Regions from separate parts of the Halobacillus sp. B23F22_1 genome, predicted to be linked through region 1. Evidence: predicted binding sites of a transcription regulator. Region 1 holds the regulator's gene; each other region holds the start of a gene.

The links. The regulator Rex, encoded in region 1, represses fermentation and respiration genes when NADH is low (regulators of the CRP and FNR family bind a similar motif). The targets are predictions, from matches to a motif close to TTGTGAAATATTTCACAA.
Region 2: cydD (thiol reductant ABC exporter subunit CydD) is a predicted target of Rex. The motif match lies at 4,253-4,270, and genes of this name have one in related genera.
Region 3: ACGTNH_RS12085 (cytochrome ubiquinol oxidase subunit I) is a predicted target of Rex. The motif match lies at 6,189-6,206, and genes of this name have one in related genera.

What each region holds. Positions count from the first base shown of each region.
Region 1 covers NZ_JBIEKE010000003.1:795,316-803,661, forward strand. Annotated here, with positions in the region: gene groES (co-chaperone GroES) at 48-332, opposite strand; gene ACGTNH_RS18785 (CPBP family intramembrane glutamic endopeptidase) at 592-1,302, shown strand; gene ACGTNH_RS18790 (YdiK family protein) at 1,304-1,516, shown strand; gene ACGTNH_RS18795 (GNAT family N-acetyltransferase) at 1,534-2,067, shown strand; gene ACGTNH_RS18800 (MDR family MFS transporter) at 2,110-3,516, opposite strand; gene ACGTNH_RS18805 (hypothetical protein) at 3,670-4,101, shown strand; gene ACGTNH_RS18810 (redox-sensing transcriptional repressor Rex) at 4,475-5,125, opposite strand; gene moaC (cyclic pyranopterin monophosphate synthase MoaC) at 5,141-5,626, opposite strand; gene ACGTNH_RS18820 (ABC-F family ATP-binding cassette domain-containing protein) at 5,790-7,730, shown strand; gene fbp (fructose-1,6-bisphosphatase) at 7,802-8,346, opposite strand, start outside.
Region 2 covers NZ_JBIEKE010000004.1:169,271-177,616, forward strand. Annotated here, with positions in the region: gene ACGTNH_RS19840 (SIMPL domain-containing protein) at 47-679, opposite strand; gene cydC (thiol reductant ABC exporter subunit CydC) at 785-2,500, opposite strand; gene cydD (thiol reductant ABC exporter subunit CydD) at 2,497-4,227, opposite strand; gene ACGTNH_RS19855 (LTA synthase family protein) at 4,466-6,256, shown strand; gene ACGTNH_RS19860 (Gfo/Idh/MocA family protein) at 6,429-7,436, opposite strand; gene ACGTNH_RS19865 (VOC family protein) at 7,768-8,199, opposite strand; gene ACGTNH_RS19870 (MBL fold metallo-hydrolase) at 8,196-8,346, opposite strand, start outside.
Region 3 covers NZ_JBIEKE010000002.1:836,781-845,126, forward strand. Annotated here, with positions in the region: gene rnjA (ribonuclease J1) at 1-413, shown strand, start outside; gene ACGTNH_RS12070 (pyruvate oxidase) at 952-2,673, opposite strand; gene ACGTNH_RS12075 (potassium channel family protein) at 2,963-3,628, opposite strand; gene ACGTNH_RS12080 (cytochrome d ubiquinol oxidase subunit II) at 3,729-4,742, opposite strand; gene ACGTNH_RS12085 (cytochrome ubiquinol oxidase subunit I) at 4,742-6,097, opposite strand; gene ACGTNH_RS12090 (ABC transporter ATP-binding protein) at 6,905-8,346, opposite strand, start outside.

The DNA of each region.
Region 1 (8,346 bases):
CCTCCTTATCAAAATTCGTATCGATTAGAATTGGTGACGCTTACTTCTTACTGGACAACTGCTAAAATATCGCTCTCGCGAATGATTAAGTATTCGTTGCCTTCGTACTTCACTTCAGTGCCTGCAAACTTGGAATAAATGACATGGTCTCCGGCACTTACTTCAAGTGCGACCTTCTCATTGTTTTCTGTTACACGGCCTGTACCAACCGCAACTACTTTGCCTTCTTGAGGCTTTTCTTTTGCAGAGTCTGGAAGTACAATTCCGCTTGCAGTAGTTTGTTCTTCCTCTACTAATTCAATAACAATACGATCACCTAATGGCTTTAACAATTAGGACACCCTCCTTAGTCAGGTTCATATTTCGATTCATGTCGTTTATTAGCACTCGATTATGTTGAGTGCTAACACAATTCCTATAATAAGCAATTCAATTTTGTTTTTCAAGTAGAAACTATCAATTTTTTATCAACTTTTTTCTACAAAATTCGCAAGGTCATAAGTCCTTATTCTTATTGGATGTTTTTAAATTGTGATAAAATACATAAAGTATGGAAAGTCCCTGTTTTTCTTTAAAAAAGGAGTTATGTATATGCCAAAACGATATTGGTGGATCATTATCACATATGTTATCGCGCAGCTTTCTTCATTTATTGGACTGCCGATTTTGTTTCTTCTCGGTTTCGGCCGGTCAGATGCGATTGCTATCTGGTCAATCTTAAGCTTCACCATTGCTACTATTGTCATCTTACGTCTATTAAAACCTGATATGACGGAGCCTGAGTTACGAGGCGAGCGTTCAAGCAAAGGGAAGATTGTCCTCTGGTCCATTCTCGGTGTATTTCTCGCGTTGTTTGCGCAAGGGATTGCCGCCACAATTGAGACGCAGGTTTTCGGCATACCTGCAGGATCTGAGAATACAATGGATCTTATGAACGTTGCGAGAGAATCCCCGCTGTTCATCTTATTACCCGTTGTGTTTGCACCTATAACAGAAGAGATCATTTTTCGAAAAGTAATTTTCGGTCAAATGTATAAACGCTTTAACTTCTTACTGGCTGTCTTAGTGTCCTCTCTCGTGTTCGGGGCGTTTCACATGGATTTCAAACATATGCTGGTGTATTTTTCCATGGGTGTTGTCTTCGCTTTCTTATATGTAAGAACGAAAAGCATCATTACGCCGATCGTGGCTCATATGGCGATGAACTCGTTCGTCGTTATTTCTCAGCTTTTCTATTCAGAGGAAGATATTCGCCGCATGCAGGAGCAGCTGCAGACGATTGTCACGGGAGGGTTGTTCTAATATGAGAGCTTCTCCCCTTACGATGGCGGCCATCTACTTTTTCATGGGGGTCGCCTTTACGTATATCGCAGCCAGCATGGAATCGGAAACGCTTTGGAGCTTTCCAACGCTGCTGCCGATCATTATTGCTACGTTTAATTTCGCGGTAACGATCCGTTTAATTAATATTCACCTTAAGATTAAACAATCAAAGAACGATAAAAAGAATAAATAGTTCTGGAGGTGAGAGCTGTGAAAGCCATTCTGCACAGTCACCGTGTTCATCTGGGTCCTGTGAGCGATGAGCATCTTGAGCAAATTTCAACGTGGTTTAATCATTCGTTGTTCCTGCGCCGCTTCGATGCTGCAGCTGCACAGCCGCGTTCGTACGATTCTTTAAAAGAATGGCGCGATGATGCCAATAAGAATGACAGCCATTTTCTATTTTCCATCTGTGATGGAGATACGCTGATCGGCTACGTAGAGCTTGACGGAATTCTGTGGAACCAGCGTAACGGCTGGATTTCGATTGCGATTGGTGATGCCGATTATCAAGAAAAAGGCTACGGTACAGAAGCCATGGAGCTGTTAATCAACTACGCCTTCCAAGAATTAAACCTTCATCGATTGCAGCTTACTGTTTTTGATTACAACGAACCGGCCTTAAGGCTGTATGAAAAACTTGGTTTTACTTACGAGGGAGCTCAACGAGAATTTATCCTCCGCGACGGTAAAGCTTATGATATGTTGATGTACGGTTTGCTCGCGCGAGAATGGAACACCTAACGAAAAAATGTTGAAGAGTCACTATAGCTCTTCAGCATTTTTTTATGCCTTCACCTTATCATCCTGTACACCTTTTAATAAGAAAGAAAACGGCAGAGCGATAAGTAATACAGCTGCTGAAACGAGAAACGCTTCGTTTAACGTCTGCAGTGTCGCTGCCTGCATATCTATACCAGGAGCAGCCGCTACTTGAGCACGCCGTACTTCATAATAAATAGAAAAAAAGACGATGCCTAGTGACGAAGAAATCTGGCGGATGATGTTGTTCATTGCCGAGCCCTGCGCCACTAAATGTTCAGGAATCGCGTTCATGCCCGATGTCGTTGCCGGCATATTCCCCATGCCCATGCCTAGTCCGCGCACAGTGTTAAGTAATAGAATCAGCCAGTATGGCGTGGACACGTGCAGCATACCAAGCCCAATAGTAGCGGCAGCCATAATCGCAAGGCCTGGCGGTACAACATAGCGCGGCCCTTTTTTATCGAGCAGGCGCCCGCCAATCGACATAAAGATGCCGCTTGCCGCCGCTGCAGGTAAGAACAGCAGTCCTGTCATCACTTCATTTAGCCCGTACACGACTTGAATGAGCAGCGGCAGTAAGAAAATACCGGAAAACAGGCCGATCGACGCTGCTGACGTAACGAGAATCGAAACCGAATACGTCGGTACTTTAAAGACGGATAAGTTGAGCAGTGGATCATCGTGACGATTTTCATAGAATACAAAAGCTGTGATCGCTAATAATCCTGCCATGATCAAGGCAAGGTTCAAAGGATCGACGAGCATTGAAAGCTCACGCCCTCGCCCAAGAGCCAGCAGTACAGCACCAATTCCAAGCGTAATCATGACAAAACCAATGTAATCGAACTTCTTCTCTGGATGCGTTTCTGTCCGTTCCAAAAATCTCGTCGATAATAAAAGTCCAAGTAAGCCAAACGGAATATTAAACGCAAACAGCCACGGCCAGTCCAAAAACTGAATCATAAAACCGCCTACTGTCGGTCCGATCGCAGGGGCCACCATCGCGGCTACCCCGTATACGCCTACGGCTAAGCCGCGTTCGTGTTTAGGAAAGGAGTTAAAGATAAGAGCCATAGCAATCGGCATCATCATACCGCCGGCCGCCCCCTGGATGGCCCGCGACATAATGACCATTCCAAGCGTTTGTGAAAGCAGCCCGGAAATAGAGCCGAGGATAAATAGACACAGTCCGGCGATGTACACTTTCTTTTTCCCAAATCGATCACCTAAATAGCCGGTTAACGGCATCGTCATCCCCATCGATACCATAAAAATCGTTAAGATCCAGCCGACTGCCACCGCGTTGGAATCAAACACGTCAATAAACCGCGGAAGGATCGGATTCAGCATGCTGTTATTTAAAATGACAGTAAACGTTCCAAATAATACAGATAGTACGACTAACCATTTCGTAGGTATTTTGCTCAACATCAGATCCCCCCCTTTCTTTATAATGTCCCCTTCTTTTTATACCCTAAGTAACAACCATTTTAGCACTTCTATCGGTCGCAAACATTCGTTATGCCTACCCTATTTACAATATGTTACAATTTCTACTATAAAAAAATAAGGGGGACGCTCATGCCTAAAAGTTTGGTTATACTTTTAATATGCCTGACATTTACTTTATTAAGCGGCTGTTCTCACTCTACTGCGGATTCTGAAAATGAGAAAGATACGGTTCTTATAAAAGTCATCAACAATAGTGATATGGAATTTCACGCCATGGAGCTGCAATTTTACCAGGATGGAGAGCTGATCGCTTCGCAAGGCAGTACATATGCAGACGGCTCCAGTATCAGCCGTGAAGAAAATTTAGAATTCCATTTTAACGAAGAAGACTTCCCTTCAGAAGGTGACACAGTTATGGAACTTATTACAGCTGATGAAGAAAATAAAAATAGAACCATTGGCAACGAGGTAACGGTGAACTGGAAAGAAAGCAAAGAACACACCTACGAGATTCAAGGAAACTCCTTCACCACACTTTCTTTACTTGAGAAAAAAGATTGACATGGAGGTGGTTGAGAATTGGGTAATGTAAGTACTCAGATTCCTCTACATGCGAAAAAAAGCTTTCATCTTTATTGATAAATTGCTTTCGAAGCATAGTAGAGTGGATATCCTTCTGAATTCTTTAAATTCCATAAGGGCACGACTTGTCTTCTATTACTGAAAAGGGTTTTATGAAACGGCGACACTCCTATGGGAGAGACGAATAAGGTGTGACCCCGGAGGGCTTATAAAGCCCGAGGAGGCACACCATTCGCCCATGGAAAGGGAGTCGTTTCATAAAACCCTTTCCTCTAGGTCCCGCCAGGAAGGATTACACTCTCAAGGTAAAAGAAAAAACGAGCTTTCTATGCATGCAAAAAGGACAACCTTATCAGTTGTCCTCCTCTTCATCTAATGGATAATGTTTTAAGAAATACACAAGCGCCTGCAGCTCAACAGCTAAGTCAATGTGATGAACACGCACGCTGTTTGGCACCGTAATTCGCGCAGGAGTGAAGTTCAGCACCCCAGAAATCCCAGCTTCAACCAGCCGATCAGCAATCCCTTGCGCTGCAGAAGACGGCACCGTCAAAATCGCAACAGAAATGCCTTCCATATGCTTCTCTAAATCGTCGATGTGCTTAATCGGCACACCGCCTACTGTCTGTCCGATACGGTCATCCTTTGCATCAAAAGCGACTTCAATTTTTGTATTGTTATTTTTCATGAAATTATAGTTTAAAAAAGCAGTTCCTAAGTTTCCGACCCCAATTAAAGCGACGTTTGTCGTTTCATCCTGATCAAGCGTCTGACGGAAAAATGATAACAGATATTCAACATTATACCCATATCCTTTTTTCCCGAGGGCTCCAAAGTAAGAAAAATCACGGCGAATTGTTGCCGAGTCAACTTTAACCGCTTCACTCAGTTCCTTCGAGGAGACTCTCATCTTACCCTGGCTATGGAGATTATTAATGAATCGATAGTATAGCGGCAGCCGCTTCGCTGTAGCTTGTGGTATTTTAGCGTTTTCTGCATCCATTGGATTAACCTCCTCTTACCGGCTTTCTCGATTATAATCGCCGGATTTACCTCCTGTTTTCTCTTCTAGATACGTCGGACCGATAACCATTCCTTTATCGACAGCTTTACACATATCATACACCGTTAATGCAGTTGCCGTAGCTGCGGTTAGTGCTTCCATTTCAACCCCCGTGCTGCCTTTTGTTTTCACCGTGACGATAATATGGAGAACATATTTCTCGTTCGTCTCCCACTCAAAGGTAACATCGATCCCTTTTAACGGAAGCGGGTGGCACATTGGAATCCAGTCGGGCGTCTTTTTTGCCGCCATAATTCCAGCGATTTGGGCAACAGAAAGGACATCGCCTTTCTCCATATCGCCGCTTGTTACTTTATGATATATCGTTTGATTTACTTCTATACTCGAATGCGCGATTGCCGTTCGTACGGAATCTTTCTTTTCCGAAATGTCGACCATCCGGGCTCGTCCTTGTTCATTGAAATGAGTAAATTCAGACATGCGTGGGACTCCTTTACCATTTGTACGGTTAGTTACTCAAACACTACTCCTATTTTATCAAAAAATCAAACGAAAGTGTTAAAGCGTTCACAATCTCTTAAGTACCTCTCCTTGCTACTGTCGTCCTATATAAGATACACTTATTTCATTGAGGTGAAACGACATGATTCTCATGCAACTAAATCAATTGACGAAACGGTTTGGCGCGGAGTTAATTTTAAAAAATATTAAGCTGGATGTACAAAAGAATGACCGCATTGCGATTGTCGGAAGAAACGGTGCCGGTAAAAGTACGTTGTTGAAAATGATGGCCGGGGACATGAGCCATGATTCCGGAGACATATTTAAACCGAAAGATGTTTCCATGGGATACCTGGCTCAAAATACAGGTCTGCAGTCCGGTGATACAATTTGGAATGAAATGTCGAAGGTGTTTGGCCATTTGCAGAAGCTTGAGAAGGAGCTTCGCCAAATGGAAGCTGATATGGCAGATCCTGACTTACTTGCCGACGAGAACAAGTACCAGCAGCTGCTTTCAAAATACGATGAAAAGCAAGACTACTTTAAGGTCGCGGGCGGCTATCAATATGAAGCTGAGATTAAAGCCGTTTTAAATGGTCTTAACTTTCACGGTTTCGATTGGAATACGTCGATTGCGACACTGAGCGGCGGGCAGAAAACGCGGCTTGCCCTCGGAAAACTTTTATTAACGAAACCGGATATTCTCATTTTAGATGAGCCGACCAACCACCTGGATATTGATACGCTCTCATGGCTTGAGTCTTACTTACAGGGTTACGAAGGCGCTGTTGTCATCGTGTCGCACGACCGCTACTTCTTAGACGAAATTGTAAACACCGTATATGAAATTGCCCATCAGGGTGCTAAGAAATACCACGGCAACTACAGCGATTATTTAAAGAAAAAAGAAGAAGATTATGAGCTTGAGCTGAAGCATTATGAGAAACAGCAGAGTGACATTAAACAAATGGAAGAGTTTATTCAAAAGAACATTGTCCGTGCCACGACAAGCAAGCGTGCGCAAAGCCGACGCAAGCAGCTGGAGAAAATGGATAAGCTTGATAAGCCAAAAACGGAGCAGCAATCAGCGAAGTTCAGCTTCCAAGTGGCGAAGAAAAGCGGAAATGACGTTTTGAAGATTCGTGATTTAGCGTTTCGCTATGATGATCAGGACCGCTACGTGTTTGATCATCTGTCTCTAGACTTACAACGCGGTGATTCTTTCGCTTTAGTCGGTCCCAATGGTGTCGGGAAAACGACGCTTCTTAAGACGATTATCGGTGACTTAAAAGCAGCTAAAGGCAATCTTATGGTCGGGACAAATGTCCAAATCGGCTACTATGACCAGGAACAGACGAAGCTGAATTCGAAGAAAACCGTGCTGAACGAGCTTTGGGATGAGTATCCGCATAAAAACGAAAAAGACATCCGCACGATACTTGGAAACTTTTTGTTCACAGGAGAAGATGTGTTAAAACCTGTCTCTGCTTTAAGCGGTGGAGAAAAAGCACGATTATCGCTCGCCAAGCTGATGATGCAGGAAGCTAATTTGTTAATCCTGGACGAGCCGACCAACCATCTCGACTTAGATAGCAAAGAAGTGTTGGAATCTGCACTTGTCGATTATCCAGGAACCATCTTATTTGTTTCCCACGACCGTTACTTCATTAATAAAATCGCCACACAAATTGTGGAGATGGAGCCGGCTGAAACGCGCGTATTCCTCGGGGATTATGATTACTATCTTAACAAGAAACAGGAAGAACGGGAACTTCAGGAAATTGAAGAAGCCGAACGAGCTGAACAGGCCGCAGCTACGAGGCCGCAGGAACAAGAATCAAAGAACAGCTTTCAGCAGGATAAAGCTTTAAAAAGCGAAGAACGTAAACGAAAACGCCGCATCGCTGAAATTGAGCAGGAAATTGAACAGCTTGAAGCAAAAGTGGAAGAAAATGATGCGCTCTTATGCAAGCCGGAAGTTTTTCAAGATCATGAGAAATCGCTTGATCTGACGGAAGAAAATGTGCAGTATCTAGAAAGAATGGAAGCTTTACTGGAAGAATGGGAAGCTTTAGATGAATAATGCAAAAGAATTGGCTCAGAGTGATCAACCTCACTCTGAGCCATTATTATGGAGCTTTTCTGATTGGAGCGTCATTTCATATAACGATATTCCATCAAACGATTTAAAATAGAGATTTCCTGTAATAATTCCTCTCCCACATTGGTTTCCAGCACCTTTTTCCGCTCCAGTTCTTTGTCCACGAGTCGCTTAACTGATAGAACGTCGGTTCCATTCCTCAGCACTTCTTCTTTTGAGTTAAATTGTTTATGGGCGACAAGCTGCATGCCATAGGAATTATATAATAACGTGTAACCGGCAATTCCTGTCGTTAATTGATATGCCTTGGAAAACCCACCGTCAATCACAATCATTTTTCCGTTTGCTTTAATGGGGTTTTCTCCATCAATTTCTTTTACCGGGGTGTGTCCATTTATAATATGGCCCTGCTCAGGATTCAGCTCAAATTCTTTCAGGATCTTACGGCACGTTTCCTCATTTTCACGTAAATGGTAATATGGATTCTTTTTCTCTTTATGGGTTTCCTTATCCTTAATGAAATACCTTTCAAACGTGGTCATGGCTCTTTTTCCAAAAAGGGATGAATATTCTCCGGTCCATAAATACCACACCATAT
Region 2 (8,346 bases), on a different contig from region 1:
TTGATTAAAAGAATAACCCATGCCGCAGATTTACTCTGCGGCATTTCTACGCAAAGAACTGGAACTGTACTTCGACAGCCGCTTCAACCTCTAACTGTCCCGGCTCAATCGGCGTTGATGACGCAAATGTACCTGCTTTAGCCAAAGGGACGGGACCATCTTTTCCACGTTCCATCACTTTCATCGGAGCTGGATCGAGCTGAGCCCTCATCGTTCCGGCCAGTGTATTAGCTTTGAGATAAGCATCTCTCAAGGCTTCTGATAACGCCTGCTGATATAGTGCTTCAGGATTCTTTACAGAGAATTGGATCGTAGAAACCCGGTTCGCTCCATTTTGCACGGCGGTATCAATAATTTCCCCAGTTTGACCAATATTTTCATTTTTGACGGTAATTATATTAGTTACTTCGTATCCTCTAAACACTTGGCTCCCGCTGTCATAGTCGTATTGAGGAAGAATCGTATATTCACTCGTTTGAATGGAAGCCCGGGGCACTCCTAAGCTTACAATCGAGGCGATGACTCGTTCCATCACTCGTGCATTCTCTTGCTGTGCCTGCGTAAGATTCATCGATTCTGTAACCACACCGACCTGAAGAGAAGCAACATCCGGCTGAGACGATGCGGACCCCTCTCCCGTTACTGTCATTACGCGCTTCTGCATGCTTTGATGGTTCATTCCAATCCACCTTTCTATTTAGACATCCGACCACAAAACACATCCCTCATAAACAATCTATTCCTCACATAAAAAAAGCAGAACGACCGAAGTCGCTCTGCTTCTTTATAGAAAAACGCTCTTTTCAATCTGCTTCATCTCATAGAAGTAACCTTGCTGAGCCATAAGCTCACGGAACGTCCCAGATTCCACCACTTCTCCTTGCTCCATCACAATGATCTGATCCATTTCCTCAAGGCCGGCTAGACGATGACTAATAAGAAGAACCGTATCCTCTTGCGCCTGAGCAAATAACTCATCATACAACACCTTCTCCGTTAAGGCGTCCACTGAAGACGTTGGTTCATCGAGCAGCCATAACCTCTCTCCCTTAAGCATAGCACGCGCGATCGCTAAACGCTGCTTCTCTCCCCCGGACAGATTTTCACCGCGTTCCAGTACTTCATCTTCTAGTGAAAAATGATCAAGCTTTACTTTTTGCAGTGTTTCTTTGAGTACATACTCGTCGAGCCCTTCTGCAGCGACTTCTAAGTTATGCCGCATGCTTCCATAGAAAAAGTGATTTTCCTGTAATACCACGTTCGAGCGAGCCCAAAGATCCTCTCGATCTACTCTATTCAGACTTACATCATCTAATTGAATGTCACCTTCCTGATAGGGATGAATGTTGAGCAGTAATTGAAGCAGCGTTGATTTTCCGGAACCGCTCGCTCCTACTATCGCAGCTTTTGAACCTTGGGGAATGCTTACATTCACCTTTTCTAAAGCTTTCCTATTTTCTCCATTAAACGAAAAACTCACATTTTCAAAGCGAATCGAAGGGGGCTGATTTTCAGAAAGGCGCACCGGTAATTCCGGTTCTTTAGCAGGCTCTTCTCGAACTACAGAGAACAATCGATTTGATGCACGTCTGCTGTCCTCTAAATGAATGGGAAAAACGGCCATCGGCGTGGCATTTTCAAATACAGTGAGCGAGACCATCACAAGCATCGCAAGAAAAATCCCATTTAAATCACCTTGCACCACCAACCATGCTCCAAGTCCAAGAACAAACCAAGAAATAATAAGCGAGACCATCGTGTTCATGGAATGGCTGAATGTGGAGTGTAACCCTTCTCTTTCTTGTTCATTCACATATTGTTGTGAAGCTTGAAGAAGCTCTGCTTCTTTTTCTTCAAGTTTTTGATAAATTTTTAAATCACGATAACCGTAGAACATTTCTGCTGCCTCAGTAGAAAGAACTCCTCTGTTTTCACGCACTTGAGCATTAATCCGCTTTTGTCTGATGGTAAATAAAGCCGGAACAACAATCCCAGTAAGCAATAGACCGAGCAGCAGCACAACGGCTATAGCCAAAGAATAAAACGTAGTGAACACAATCGTACTTAAAAAAACAATAACGAGCACAATCGGTGGATAATACACGCGCAGGAAAAAGTTTTGCAAACTTTCTACATCCCCGACGATCCGGGATAATAAATCTCCGCTTCGGTACTTTTGAAAAATCTGCGGTGCGAGCGGTTCCATCTTTTTATAAAAAGAAACCCGTAAGTGACTAAGAATGGAAAAGGTGGCCCGGTGTGAGAAATACCGCTCTGCATATCGACTCAATGCTCTCGTAAACCCAAATAATTTTAGGATAGCGATGACCACCGTCAGCGCATATAACGGAGGTACTAACGCAGCCCGAGAAATCAGATATCCGCTCGAAGCAAACAAACCGACAGCTGCCATCCCGGCTAAAAATCCAAAAACTATAGAAAGCACTATATCCTTTTTCTCAAGCATAACAAGCTTGACTACAATACCTAAATCTCTCATCGTGCTTCCCCTCCTTGCTGGACGGAAATCATATTTCGATAGTATGGAACTGTTTGGAGCAAGTGTTCATGGGTTCCGGATCCAATTAACTGTCCTTCGTCTAACAGCAAAATTTGATCTGCGGTCTGTATTGTGTGTAAGCGATGAGCCACCGTAATTACAGTAGACGATTGAGACAATTCTACCAGCGAACGTTGGAGAATTTTTTCCGTTTGCAGATCAAGGCCTGTGGTCGGTTCATCAAACAAAATCACAGAAGGACGTTTTAAAAAGGCTCTAGCAATGGCTACCCGTTGTTTCTCTCCTCCAGAAAGACCTCTCCCCGCTTCTCCAACACATGTGTCAAAGCCCTCTTCAAGAGATTCTATAAATGAAGCAATTCCAGCTTTTTCAGCCGCTTCTACGATTTGTTCCCGACTCGCCCCATGTGAGCCGACGGCAATATTGTCAGCAATTGTCCCTGAGAATAAATAAGGGTGCTGAGATATATAGCTAAGCTGATTAAACCAGTCTTGTTCTTTGTATTCGAATAGAGGCTGCTCATTCACTCTTACTTGTCCCTCTGTAGACGCCATTAATCCAGCTATAATATGAAGCAGCGTGGTTTTTCCAGAGCCCGTCCGTCCAACAATAGCGACCTGATGATAAGGAGCAATTTGAGCGTCTATTGATTTTAGAGCAAAGCCCTTCTCGTGATAGCTGAAGCTTACTCCAGCAAGCTCAATAGCAGGAGGAGTCGTGCTTGATATTAAAGATGAACCTCCCCATTCCACATGAGGTGTTGGTTGTTCTAATTCCTCCGTCACTTTTTGAGCAGCTACAATACTCCCTCTTCCGGAGTGAAAAGCACTGCCAGCGTCCTTTAACAATTGATAAAATTCAGGAGCTAAAATTAAGATAAAAAAAGCGGAGAAAAAAGATATGTTTTCATACACAACTAAGCGAATGGCAATTTCCATCGCAATCAAACCAATGCTGAGCATCGAAATAAACTCCAGCATTAAGGATGATACAAATGCCACTTTCAACACTTCCATCGTTGCGTCCCGGAAACCGAGGCTGCTTTCTTCGATAAGTTCTCTCTGCTTTCTGGCCCTTCCAAACAACTTAAGCGTTGTTAATCCTTGCAGTGTATCAAGAAACCTTCCTGAAAAAGCAGCAAGCTTTTCTAACTGTTCTTCTGATTTCTTTTTTGTCATAACTCCAATAAGAGCCATAAAAAAAGGAATAAACGGTGCAGTAATGAGCATAATGATTCCCGAGTAGATGTGCTGCGTAAACACAGCAATTAAGATAATAATAGGAACAACCGCTGTTTGAATCATTTGTGGCACGTAGCTGCTGAAATAACTGTCTACATCGTCAGTTGCATCCATTAACACACTAATTTTTCTTCCCGACTGGCCTTGCATCGAAGCCTGAACAGGATTTTTGGAAAACTTATTTATTAGTAATTTTCTGAACTCGTTTTTCGCTTTAGCTGCGAGCTTTACCCCGGTTCTTCCTAAAAGGTAGGTCAACGATGCCCTTACAACCAGCACAAAGAATAACCCAATTAAAAGCGGGATAACAGACTGAAACGCTGCGTTATTAAGAAAAACACCTTCGATGACCGCAACGAAATAATAGGCTTGAGCAATAATTGCTGCCCCTATAAAAAGTGATATCAACACGAGCGTAAAGATAACCGACCGTTGCGAGAAGGCAATATGTTTTAGGTGCTTCATAAGGAATAGCTCCTATCAATTCAATTAGTGAAATATTTCACATAGTGATTATATTATAGTCATGATCTATTTGTGAATCGTTTTGTTTGGTCTACTTCCATTCTATCAAAAGTGTTACTGTTATATTCGATTTTCTGGGTAGTCTTGCTTTTTCTCAAGTCTTGATGTAAAGCTTCTCTGATAAATCTCTCCTGCAAACCCATACTAAAACCATATACTAATAAAGGACGTGTTTTGTTTGAATCGTTTGATTTGGTTTTGCCTATTCACCCTGGCTGCTTTCGTTAAATTAACAGGCGTCAGTCATTATCTGCTAGACAGTCTGTCGAAAGGAGCTTTACTTGTATCATTAAGCTTCTCCCTCCTCGTGTTCTGCGTCATGCTTCTCATGAAGAGGTACTTCCTCTGGTACGGAGCCATTCTCTCATTAATCATCAGCTTTTACTGTTGGTCATCTTATTTATATATGGATTACTTTCATACTCCGTTTTCTTCCTATGTGGCGCTGCAAACGTCAAACCTGTCCGGGATGTCAGAGAGTATTTTCAGCCAAATGGCCGGATGGCATGTCCTGTTTTTCACAGACCTTATTCTGTTGGCAGGATGGATGCTGTATGAGAAACTGAACACCTCCTACACAGCCACCGCTTTAAACAGACGGTTAAAGCCCTTCGCTGCTGTTGTTGTCCTTGCAGTCCTTTTTTTATCTTTAAAGCCTATATCGATGCAAGTAAATGGCAAAGGTCATCTTTTGCTTAAGAAATATACCTCTGACTCTCACCTGAGTAATTATGGACTGGTGGGACATCAAGCCATTGATTGGATCGAATTTTTGACGTCTCAGCAAGTTCTGGAACTTTCAGCAGATGAAAAAGAAGAAATTAATGAATTATTGACAAGTGAGGATCGGGCGGTGCCCAGAGAAGACCCCTTACTCATGCCTGGATTATTTGAAGGTAAAAACCTGCTGATGATTCAGTTTGAATCCCTTCAGCAGTTTGTTATTGGGCAAGAAGTGAATGGCCAAGAAATCACTCCCACTTTAAATCGGCTTGTGGAATCAGGTCTTTCCTTTAAAAATTATTATCCTCAAACCGCAGAAGGCAACAGTTCAGATGCCGAACTGCTCGTTTTTAACAGTCTTTATCCATTAAAAGAAGGAAGTACTTTTTTTCGCTATCCAATGGTAGATTACCCTTCTATAGCCAAAGATTTTAAAGAAGAAGGTTACACCACCACCGCTTTTCATGGCGATGAAGGCACATTCTGGAACCGTGATGCTGTTTATCCTTCGATGGGGTTTGAACGATATTACGACATTGATGATTACAAGAATGTGGAGGACCATGCTCTAGGCATGGGCCTTAGCGATGAAGCTTTTTTCATACAATCGTTCAATCACTTGCAGGAGCTGCCGAAGCCTTACATGGCTAGCCTTATTACATTAACATCCCATACGCCATTCTTAATTCCGGAAGAAGAGAAGTTAATAAATGTCGGCGATACAAAGCATTCATCACTCGGAAACTATTTTGAAAGTATACACTACACCGATCATTACTTAGGTGAATTCTTAAAGAAACTTGAAGAAGAGGGGGAGATGGAAGACACGGTGGTCGTCGTTTATGGAGACCATAACGGCGTTTTTAAAGAAACAAAAAACGAAGTTGAGCAGTGGAACGGCCAGTCCATTACAGAAGAGCAATGGCGTACTGATTTCACCTCTGTTCCTTTTATCGTTTCAAGTAATGACTTAAAGAAACCAATACATGTGACTGATGTGGCCGGTCAAATCGATACAGCTCCCACTCTTCGTGATTGGTTCGGTCTTCCAGAAGAATCGACTGCTCTTGGCCACAATATGAACCGATTTATGAACGAAGACGTTTTTCTTTTGCGAGGGGATTATGGCGAACGTATTGTAATCGGACAAGATCACAAAGTAACCGATTATCAACCCGCCCATTATGAAACGTTGGAAGTATCTGAACGATTAATAAAGTCGAATTTCAACCATATAACTAAATGAGGTCGGGACAAAACTGAATAAAACAGAAAAAATAATCCGAACGATTCTATTGAAATCAGTTTGGATTATTTATAGGTCAAGAAAGGATGATACTTAAGATAAGTTTTATCTAATCTTACAGAGCTTCACGAATCACTTTTCGATGAATTCTTGCCATGGACACGGCTTCACTTTATTGTTTTAATTGGCTCAAATCTATTCGCTGTTCATTTTCTTGGGACTTTACTGCGCCTTGATTAACGAGTGTTAATTTAAGAGCATCCTCTTTCGTGATCGTTGGCTCATATCCTTCTTTAATCGCTTTTACCCACTGCTCCATAGGCATTGGTAATGGAGCTGGTAAATCCTCAGGATAAATCCACTGATCACTCTCAAATTGAATGCTCTTCATCCGAACTGTGTTCTGTTCAATAAGTAAAGTCCCTTCTGTTCCATAAACCTCCAGCTGAAAAGGACTTCCAAAGGAGACAAAGCTTGTCTCCAGGACTCCAAGAACACCCGAATCATATTCTACGAACGCTGCGGCCTGGTCGTCGATCCCCGGGTGAAAGACTGACTGTAAACGAGTCGTAACTGCTTGCGGGGTACCTGCAAGTCGGTTTGCTAAATAAATTGGATGAGCCCCAAGGTCAATTAAAGCTCCTCCTCCTGTTTTTTCTTGTTCATAAAAGTGTTGAGGCAGCCAGCCTTCAGGATTCTCACTTGTAGCAACTGCTCCATTATGTGCAACACGACAGCGGATCATCGTTAACTGGCCAAGCCACCCATTGTCGATTGCTTTTTGAGCATATAAATAATAATCCTCTACTAACCTTGGAAGGGAAATCATTAATTCTACCCCGGATTTTTCCACCTCAGAAAGAATGTCGTCACAGTCCTCTATCGTCAAAGCTAAAACTTTTTCAGTAAAGATGTGTTTTCCATGTCTTGCTGCTTCTATAATGATGTGCTTATGATCCACAGTAGGAGTAGTTATAATAACACCATCAATCGATGGATTTGATAACACAGTTTCTAAGTCCGCTTCATAGGCTACACCTAACTCTTTCCCCCATTCTTCTCCGCGCTGCTCATTTTCATCCCAAACCAACTCAATCGATACATCCTCTATTTCCTTAGCTTGATTGGCGTAATCAACCGCATGTACGTGCCATTTACTTAATAATGCTACTTTAATCATTAGGACCACCCTTACGCTATGTATTAATCCGCTCTATTAGAGAGATTCTTAATTCTTTCGTCTCCTTAGCATTTAACCAATTTGTATAACTCTCCTGTTCCTCGCCGTTTTACATTTTCAAGAGTATGACGTCATTTACTTCTGCCAGTTTCACTCGATTAAAATAAAACTTTTTCGGGGAATGAGCGTTCCCTTTTCTATGGTGATATAGTCTACCTCTAAACGGACATATTTCCTTTTCAGGTATACGGAAATACTGAATTCCATCCTTTTTTCGTCCACTTTTTATTAACAGCGTAAGGAAATTTTTTATATCGATGAAATCCCACCCTTAGTCCATAATCAGCATATCACTCTCATCGAATTCCCACATTTCCCCATAAGCCACTTCCCAATAACAGCCGTCAGGATCCGTGAAATAGCCGCTGTATCCACCCCAGAACACTTTTTCCAGATGCTTTACAATTCGAGCCCCAGCCGCTTCTGCCTTCCTCATTATGTCGTCGACTTCCTTTTCAGATTTGGCATTATAAGCCAATGTGATTCCAGAGAATCCGCTTAGCTGCGGAGGCTGCTGCTCATCAATATCCTTTGCGAGCTCATCTAATGGGTATAAAGCAAGCTTAGATCCAGGGGTATGAAAGAAAATAATTTCAGGGTTATCTTCCGTTTCGGAAGTAGAAAATCCAAGACGATCTCGGTAAAATGTAACCGATCGTTCCATATCCTTTACACCAAGAGTAATTAAATTCACTCTGTTCATCGGTTTCTCTCCTTTTTTCTTAAGTAATCATACAGCCCCATAGCACAAACCTCGACATCCAGCTGTATAACTTCGTATACTGGATGATCATCAGGGATTTGGAGCTCCCGTAAGTACGCATTCACTTTTTCATACAAGCGATTCTTC
Region 3 (8,346 bases), on a different contig from region 1:
GAGATGTACTTGCCTTAGGTAAGGACGAAGCTATGATTGCCGGCAAAATACCGTCTGGTTCTGTTTATGTTGATGGAAGCGGGATTGGCGATATCGGTAATATTGTACTAAGAGACCGCCGTATTCTTTCAGAAGAAGGATTAGTTATCGTTGTAGTCAGTATCAATATGAAGGAATTTAAGATTGCTTCAGGTCCTGACATTATTTCTAGAGGATTCGTTTATATGAGAGAGTCTGAAGATCTAATTAAAGAAGCGCAGAAGCTTGTAAGTACACATGTCGATAAAGTGATGCAGCGTAAAACGACGCAATGGTCAGAAATTAAAAACGAAATTACGGACACGATCGCTCCATTCTTATTTGAGAAAACGAAGCGTCGCCCAATGATCCTTCCTATTATTATGGAAGTATAAAAAAACAACCTCGCCTGAATGGTGAGGTTGTTTTTTTCAGCTTGTGGAAAACTCCGGTTTTCTGCAAGCTTTTTTTTACTGCCAGGAACGAAGGCCCATTGGAATTTCATTCAGACAGAAATTACCTAGCTCACCTTTGCTTGATGCAGCACAATCTTTTTTCATGTTCTGGCGGGTATCTGTGAACAGCTCCCGTTCCTTCACTTTCTCTTTTCCTGATGGTTTTAATTTGCACTGATCGAGGAGAGAACATTCCGTACACCGGGCGGTATCTGATTTGTACGGTCGATACCCATCACAATTCATAAAAAATGATAACAAATGAGCGCAATGAAAAAATGAAAGAAATCAGCCTATCGAGACTTTTTTCGACAGCCTGCAAAAAAGAGTTAGAAACATAAGCATAGCAAGGGTTGAGTACTATTCGCAGACCTTTAGCGTATTCCTCTGGGAACGGCACGTAATGAAGATCCACCTGGTCAAGTGAATTTGTTGACCAGGTTAGCTGAGGCCGTGCCCACAGAAAGATCCTGTTTTTTTATTGAAGTCGTTTAACCGCCGTTTTCATATCAGGCAAGTCTAAGTCTCCGGATTCAAAGAAGTTTTTTATAATATACTTCGAGAAATTGGCCGCAGACTGGTAATCAATGTGACCTGGCAGAGGCGCTTGATCTTCTATGACTACGTCAATAATAGCTGGCTTATTTGATAGGAAGGCCTGCTTCATTTTAGTTGACAATTCTTCATGCGTTTCAATTCGGTATCCTTCTCCTCCGCATGCCTCAGCGAATTTTGCAAAGTCCACGTCGCCCATATCCGTTTTGTAATTAAGATGTCCCATTTGCTCTTGCTCATATTTAATCATAGCAATTTTACTGTTATTTAAAACAACCATCTTAATAGGTAATTCATATTGGACGGCTGTTGCAAAATCCTGCATGACCATAGAAAATCCACCATCACCGCTGATTCCAATTACCTGACGGTCAGGATGAGCCAATTGTGCAGCAATCGCTCCCGGCAGTCCACTGCCCATTGTAGCTAGCCATCCTGAAATAAGAAAACGTTGATCAACAAAAGGCAGAAAGCGCGATACCCATACCGTAACATTTCCCACATCAGCAGAAACGACAGCTTGCGGCTTCATGACTTCCTCTAAATGATACATGACCTGGGGCGCGTGTAATGGATCTTCTGATGACCGCTTATCTTCTTGAAGAGCGACACTCCACTTCTTCATTTTGCTTTGATATTTTTCCAAAAAGGCAGCATTGTTATTCTCTTCTACATAATACGCTAACGATTCCAATGTCTCTTTAGCATCTCCAGCAAGGCCCAGTGTAATGGGGTAATATTTGCCGAGGTGATCTGGTTTATTATCAATTTGAATCGCAGTAACATGATCAGGCAAGAATTCGCGGTACGGAAATTGCGTGCCGACTAAAAGAAGTAAATCACATTCTTTCATGGCATGATACGCTGGTTTCGTCCCTAACTGCCCATGTTGGCCTAAACAATAGGGATGATGATCAGGAAGAACTCCCTTACCTAACAAACTTAAAATAATCGGTGATTTAATTTTTTCGGCAAATGATATTAATTCAGTTCTAGCATTCGCAGCTCCCTGCCCTGCTAAAATGAGAGGTTTTTCTGCCTTCTCTATTAGCGATTTAGCCTCTTCCAGATGCTTGTCCTGAGGACTTATTTCTGGTCGGTAATAACTTGAAGAAGTCAACTTTACATCATAGGAATGCTTCTTCCCAAATAAATCATCAGGTACGACGAGTACAGAAACCCCTTTATGAGTAAAAGCTTCCCTGATCGCTTGATTCATTAGATCAGGAAGCTGCTTCTCTGTCTGCACACGTTTGTTAAAAACAGCTACATCATCAAACATTTTTTCTAAATTAATTTCTTGAAAGGCCCCTGTCCCTACTTCTTCACTATTTACTTGCCCTACAATTGCTAAAACTGGCGCTTTGTCGGATTTTGCATCATATAATCCATTTAATAAATGAATACCTCCAGGTCCTGCTATCGACAAGCAGACTCCTAATTCACCCGTTAATTTAGCATGGGCTGCCGCAGCTAATGAAGCGGTCTCTTCGTGTCTAACTTGAATAAAATCAATGTCTTCTTTTCTCTTTCTCAAATCTTCAATAAGTTCATTTATAGAATCGCCGGGTAATCCATAAACGTGAGGAACACCCCAATTTATTAATAGATCGATTAAAATTTGTCCTGTTCTTTGTTCTGCCAAGAGAGATCCTTCCTTTCGCTGAAAAGACTTTATCTCTTTATTTTCCCTTACCCGTTAAAATTAAACCCTTCGGAAAGAAACCATATTTTTACACATAAAAAAGAACCTCTATAAGGTTCTCTAAATGTTGAAAAAGGAATGTAGCAAACGGCGACACTCCTATGGTAGAAATGAATAAGGGGTACCCCGGAAAGTTGATTTCACTTTTCCAAATACAAGAAATGTCTGCCCAGTCGAGATAAAAAAAACTATGGTTACTCTACAAGCTGAGAAGCTCTATAAAGTTGTTTTAATCTTCCACAACTAAATTTTTCTCAAAACGGCTTATGTCATTATCAGCACCAATTACGATTAAAATATCGCTCTCGTGAATCTCTTCAGTAGCCATTGGGGATACAATAACTTCTTTCTTTCTCTTTATCGCTACAACATTACAACCATACTCCGCACGGATATCAAGATCAACTAAGGTTTTGCCGCTCATTTTACTGCCTGCTTTTACCTCAACTACACTATGATCATCAGAAAGTTCGATGTAATCTAATATATTATTGGAAATAATATTATGTGCAATCCGTTTCCCCATATCTCTTTCCGGGTGAACGACGTGATCTGCTCCGATTTTACTTAAGATTTTTTCATGGTAATCATTTTGGGCTTTCACTGTTATCGTTTTTATTCCTAATTCTTTCAACATCAGTGTTGTTAACATACTCGCCTGAATATTATCGCCAATAGCTACAATAACGTGATCAATATTACGTATGCCTAACTCTTTTAACACATTTTCATCGGTGGAGTCAGCAATAACAGCATGGGCAGCTATGTCCCTATATTCATTTACTTTATCTTCATCTAAATCAAGAGCTAAAACTTCCATTCCTTCTCGGCTTAATTCACGGCAAATACTACCGCCGAAACGGCCGAGCCCTATTACAGCAAATTCTTTTTTCATTCGTCTAGCCTCCAAAATTCAATTATCATCTACCGTTATTCTATCATAATTTTCAGGTGTGAAAAATTTCCCATAAAATAAAGGAGGCCTGACGCCTCCTCTACTTATTCCCTCTTACGTAGTCTGCATCGAAAAGAAATAAACGCATAAGCAGATATAGAGATGGGACCAGCAAGCATAGGCCTGCTATAAAGACAATGACGAGCGTAATTCCCATCGTTTCATGAGTGGCTCCACTTGTAATTGTAATATACGGCTGAAGAATATACGGCAGGTGTGAGGCACCATAGCCGAAAAAGGCAAAAAAGAACTGAAACATGACAGCTATAAAAGCCCAGCCATAAAATCTTCCATTGTATACGAGGAGTACTGCTGTCATGAAGAAAGCTACTGAGATTCCAAACATCCACCATAAGTCAATCGCTTTTTGATAATGCTCAGGGTTATGCTGACTTAATGCGATAAACGTCGTTAAACTGGCAATGATAGTTGGAGAGCTCCAGAAAAGAGCATATTTTCTAACAAGCTCTAAAGCCGGCCGGTCGTTAGCCCTCGAAGCATAATAAGTTAAAAACATAGCGCTAATGTAAAGGACCGAAACAATTGCCAGGAAAACTACGCTCCAGGAATAAGGACTAGACAACAACTCTCCATACAGAAGCCGTACACCATTTGTTGTTTCCTCGATGAACCCGCCTTCGGAAAGTGTTAGAGCCGTAGAAAGTGAAGCGGGAATAAGCAGTCCGGTAGCACCATATAAAAACATATACAAATGGTTGTCTTTGGAGCCATAGTTTTCAAATGCATAGAAAGAACCGCGAATGGCCAGCAGGATGATTGCTATACTGCCTGGAATGAGTAAAGCTTGACCGTAATAGAAGGCGGTATCTGGAAAGAAACCAACAATTCCGACGAAGAAAAACACAAAGAATACGTTGGTAACTTCCCACACTGGCGATAGATACCTGGCAATCAGCTTGTTCATAATATGATCCTTTTTAGTTAACTTCGCATAGTAAGCAAAGAATCCTGCTCCGAAATCTACGGAAGCTACGATTAAATACCCGTATAAGAAGATCCAGAGCACCGTAATTCCTATATACTCATACCCCATTATTCCTCCTCCTTCGTAGCTGCAACTTCAGGATATCGATCTTCAAATTCAGCTTCTGCCGGGTGGTCTTTGAACATTTTTCGCAGAACAACAACGCATCCAACACCTAACACGGTATAAAGACCAGTAAATAATATAAACATTAAACCGACGTGATCAGAAGTGGTTGCCCCTTCAGCTACCGTCATAATCCCTCTTAAAATCCATGGCTGGCGGCCTTCTTCTGCATAAATCCAGCCAAATTCAATAGCCAGCATGGATAAGGGGCCGCAAGCTGCAATCAACCAGAGCAGTATATTATTTTCTTCATTCCACTTCCTCACTTTCCAGAACAGAAGGAATAAGGCAGATACACCTAATGTAAACATCCCAATAGAAACCATTAAATCAAACATATAATGGATCCATAGAGGCGGCTGTTCTTCTTCAGGCGTTTCATTCAAGCCCTCTACTTCTGAATTAAAATCACCATAGGCTAAAAAGCTTAACGCCTTCGGGATGCGAATGGCATTTTCTGTTTCCCCCTCTTCGTTCAGCGTTCCAAATAATACGAGGTCTGCTCCACTTTCCGTTTCAAAGTGCCACTCCCCTGCTGCTAATTTCTCAGGCTGATGTTCTGCTAGAAATTTAGCTGACAAATCACCAGCTACAGCAGTGAATATAGCAAAGATAAATGTTGCCGTTACTGTAAGTTTTAAAGCTTTTTTGTGATATGTGGATCCTTTCTTCTTTATCAGCATAACGGCAGCTATTGTTGCTAATATTGCTGCAGAAGTTAAATAAGAAGAAGCAACTACGTGAAAAACCTTAGTAGGTGTTGCCGGGTTAAACATAGCAGCCAGCGGATTAATGTCTGTCACTGTATTGCCCTCTAATTCAAAACCTTGTGGTGTGTTCATAAATGAATTAACCGTTGTAATAAAGAAAGCAGATAGCGTTGACCCTACAATGACAGGTATAGATAAAAGCCAATGATACATCGGATTCTTAAACCGGTCCCATGTATATAAATAGATTCCTAGAAAGATCGCTTCAAAGAAAAAAGCAAAGACTTCCATAAATAAAGGAAGACTAATGACGTTACCCGCGATCTGCATAAAATTCGGCCATAATAGCGAGAGCTGTAAGCCAATTGCCGTTCCTGTTACCACCCCTACCGCAATCGTAACCGTCATCCCTCTTGTCCATCGTCTGGCCAGAAGCTGTAAGTGTTGATCTTTTCTTTTTATTCCAAGAAATTCTGCGATGGAGATCATGATAGGTATGCCTACACCTACAGTCGCAAAAATCACGTGAAAGATTAAAGTCAGCGATGTAAGTAAGCGGCTCATCGTCACGCTATCTTCAAAAAACATAAAAGTACCCCCTTGAACTTAATCAAGTAAATTTGTCTTCGTCTATTATAAAACGGCATGCTGCCCTGCAGAAGAATAAGTAATGACTATTTTGTGACAAACTTCACAAAGTCGATTTACATACAATGTACAAGAAACTTCGAGGTCCTGTCCAGTTATTTGTTTTTTCTCTTAATGAACCATACCACCAAACAGACAAAATAATGCCCTAGCAACTAAATTATGAGGGTATTCCAGGCTGTCAAGAAAGTTCTAGACAGCATTAATTTTTGGCATTTTCACTTAAATTTTATCTACTAGTACACTAAAGAACGGGATATGCCGATTTAGATAGGAAAATGTTTTCGTACAAGTGCTGATTCCAGCTGCCTGCCGGAACATGAAGAGAATTGGCCATTAACTATTCAAGATGAGGAAGGTGAAGGTGAGTCTTTTTCTGTAGTAAAAGAAAATCTAAGGAGCAGTGCCCCTCCCACTCCTGCGGAAGAACGAGTGAGCCGAGATCGCCGAGCGTGGGTTTCCGAGGAAGCTCGGTGCTCGTCCGCGGAAAGGGAAGGGGGATGACACTGAAAAACTAAAGGTCGATGAAAGATAAAAAACTCCTGTGTGGAATTTAACCAAGTTAGCTGAAGCCGTGCCTGCGGCTAGTATCCAGCGACAAGCGATTCTTGACGCTCTTTAAATTAGGCAGGACTTTTTCAGCAGCCTCAAGGGGCCTTTCTCTAGGCGGCAAAAAAAGCTTGCGGAAAAACAATGGTTTCTCCAGAAACGCGAATGCCCTCGTAACTAAATTACGAGGGCATTCTATTAGATTGCATCGAGCATTTGAAATTGTGCTTTAACTAATTCGAAATATTCTCCTTTTTGTTCCATCAACTCATCGTGAGAACCGCTCTCTAATATGCGGCCATTTTCAAGGACGTAAATCGTATCTGCTTCACGAATGGTTGACAATCGGTGAGCAATGATAATGGCCGTCCGTCCTTTTAATAGACGACGAAGAGCTTCTTGTATCTTCATTTCCGTTTCCGTATCAATACTAGCTGTGGCTTCATCCAATATTAGAATACGAGGATTAGCAAGCAGTGCTCGAGCAAAGGATAACAATTGGCGTTCTCCAGCTGAAAGAATGCTGCCTCGTTCTTCTACTTCTGTTTCATACCCATTGTTTAAACGTTGTATGAACTCATCTGCACCTACAACCTTTGCTGCTTCCATGACTTCTTCGTCGCTCGCTGCAGGCCGCCCAAAACGAATATTCTCTATGATCGTACCAGAGAAAATAAATGTATCTTGCAAGACCACACTAATTTGCTGCCTTACACTATCGATTGTCGCATCTTTCAAGTCGATTCCGTCAATTTTAACAGCACCTTTGGTCGGATCATAGAAACGGCTTATTAAGTTAGCGATGGTCGATTTACCTGAGCCTGTATGCCCTACTAAAGCAACGGTTTCGCCAGGCTTCATGTCTAAATTAATATCATGCAGCGCCACTCTCTTTTCATCGTACGCAAACTGTACGTGATCAAACTCAATACGACCCTTCATGTCTGTTAACGGTACAGCATCGGCACGTTCCTCAACATTAGGCTCTTCATCAAGAAATTCAAAAATTCTCTCTGAAGCAGCCATCGCCATTAACAGCTGATTATACATTTGCCCAAGTCTTGAAATCGGCTCCCAAAACATACCGAGGAAGAAAGCAAAGGATACAAATGTTCCCACTGGCATTCCCTCTTGTAAAATGAGGTAAGCGCCATACGCGACTAAGATCACCGTTCCAACTGCATTACTCATTTCAACAAAAGGACGAAACATCGCACTTTTACGAGTGGCTACATTCCACGACTCAAAATTATCTGAGTTTACACCATCGAAGTACTCCGAGTTTTCTCTTTCCTGTGAAAAAGACTGCGTAATTCTCACCCCTTGAAGGCTTTCGTTCAGGTGGGAATTGAGTCGAGACTGCTGAATACGAACTTGCTGCCACGACCGTCTTATATTTCGCCGCAGTTTAGTAGAGATGTAGAACATAATTGGCATGATCACTAGGATCGCAATCGCAAGCTTCGGACTTAACGCGAATAAGATGACGATAATTCCTGTCAGCATAACGACATCCATTAACAAGTTAATAATCCCATTCGTAAAAAGTTCTTGTAAGGAGTTAATATCATTCATGATACGTACAAGAATTGAGCCTGCCGATCGCGTATCAAAGAATTTATGTGACAACCTTTGGACGT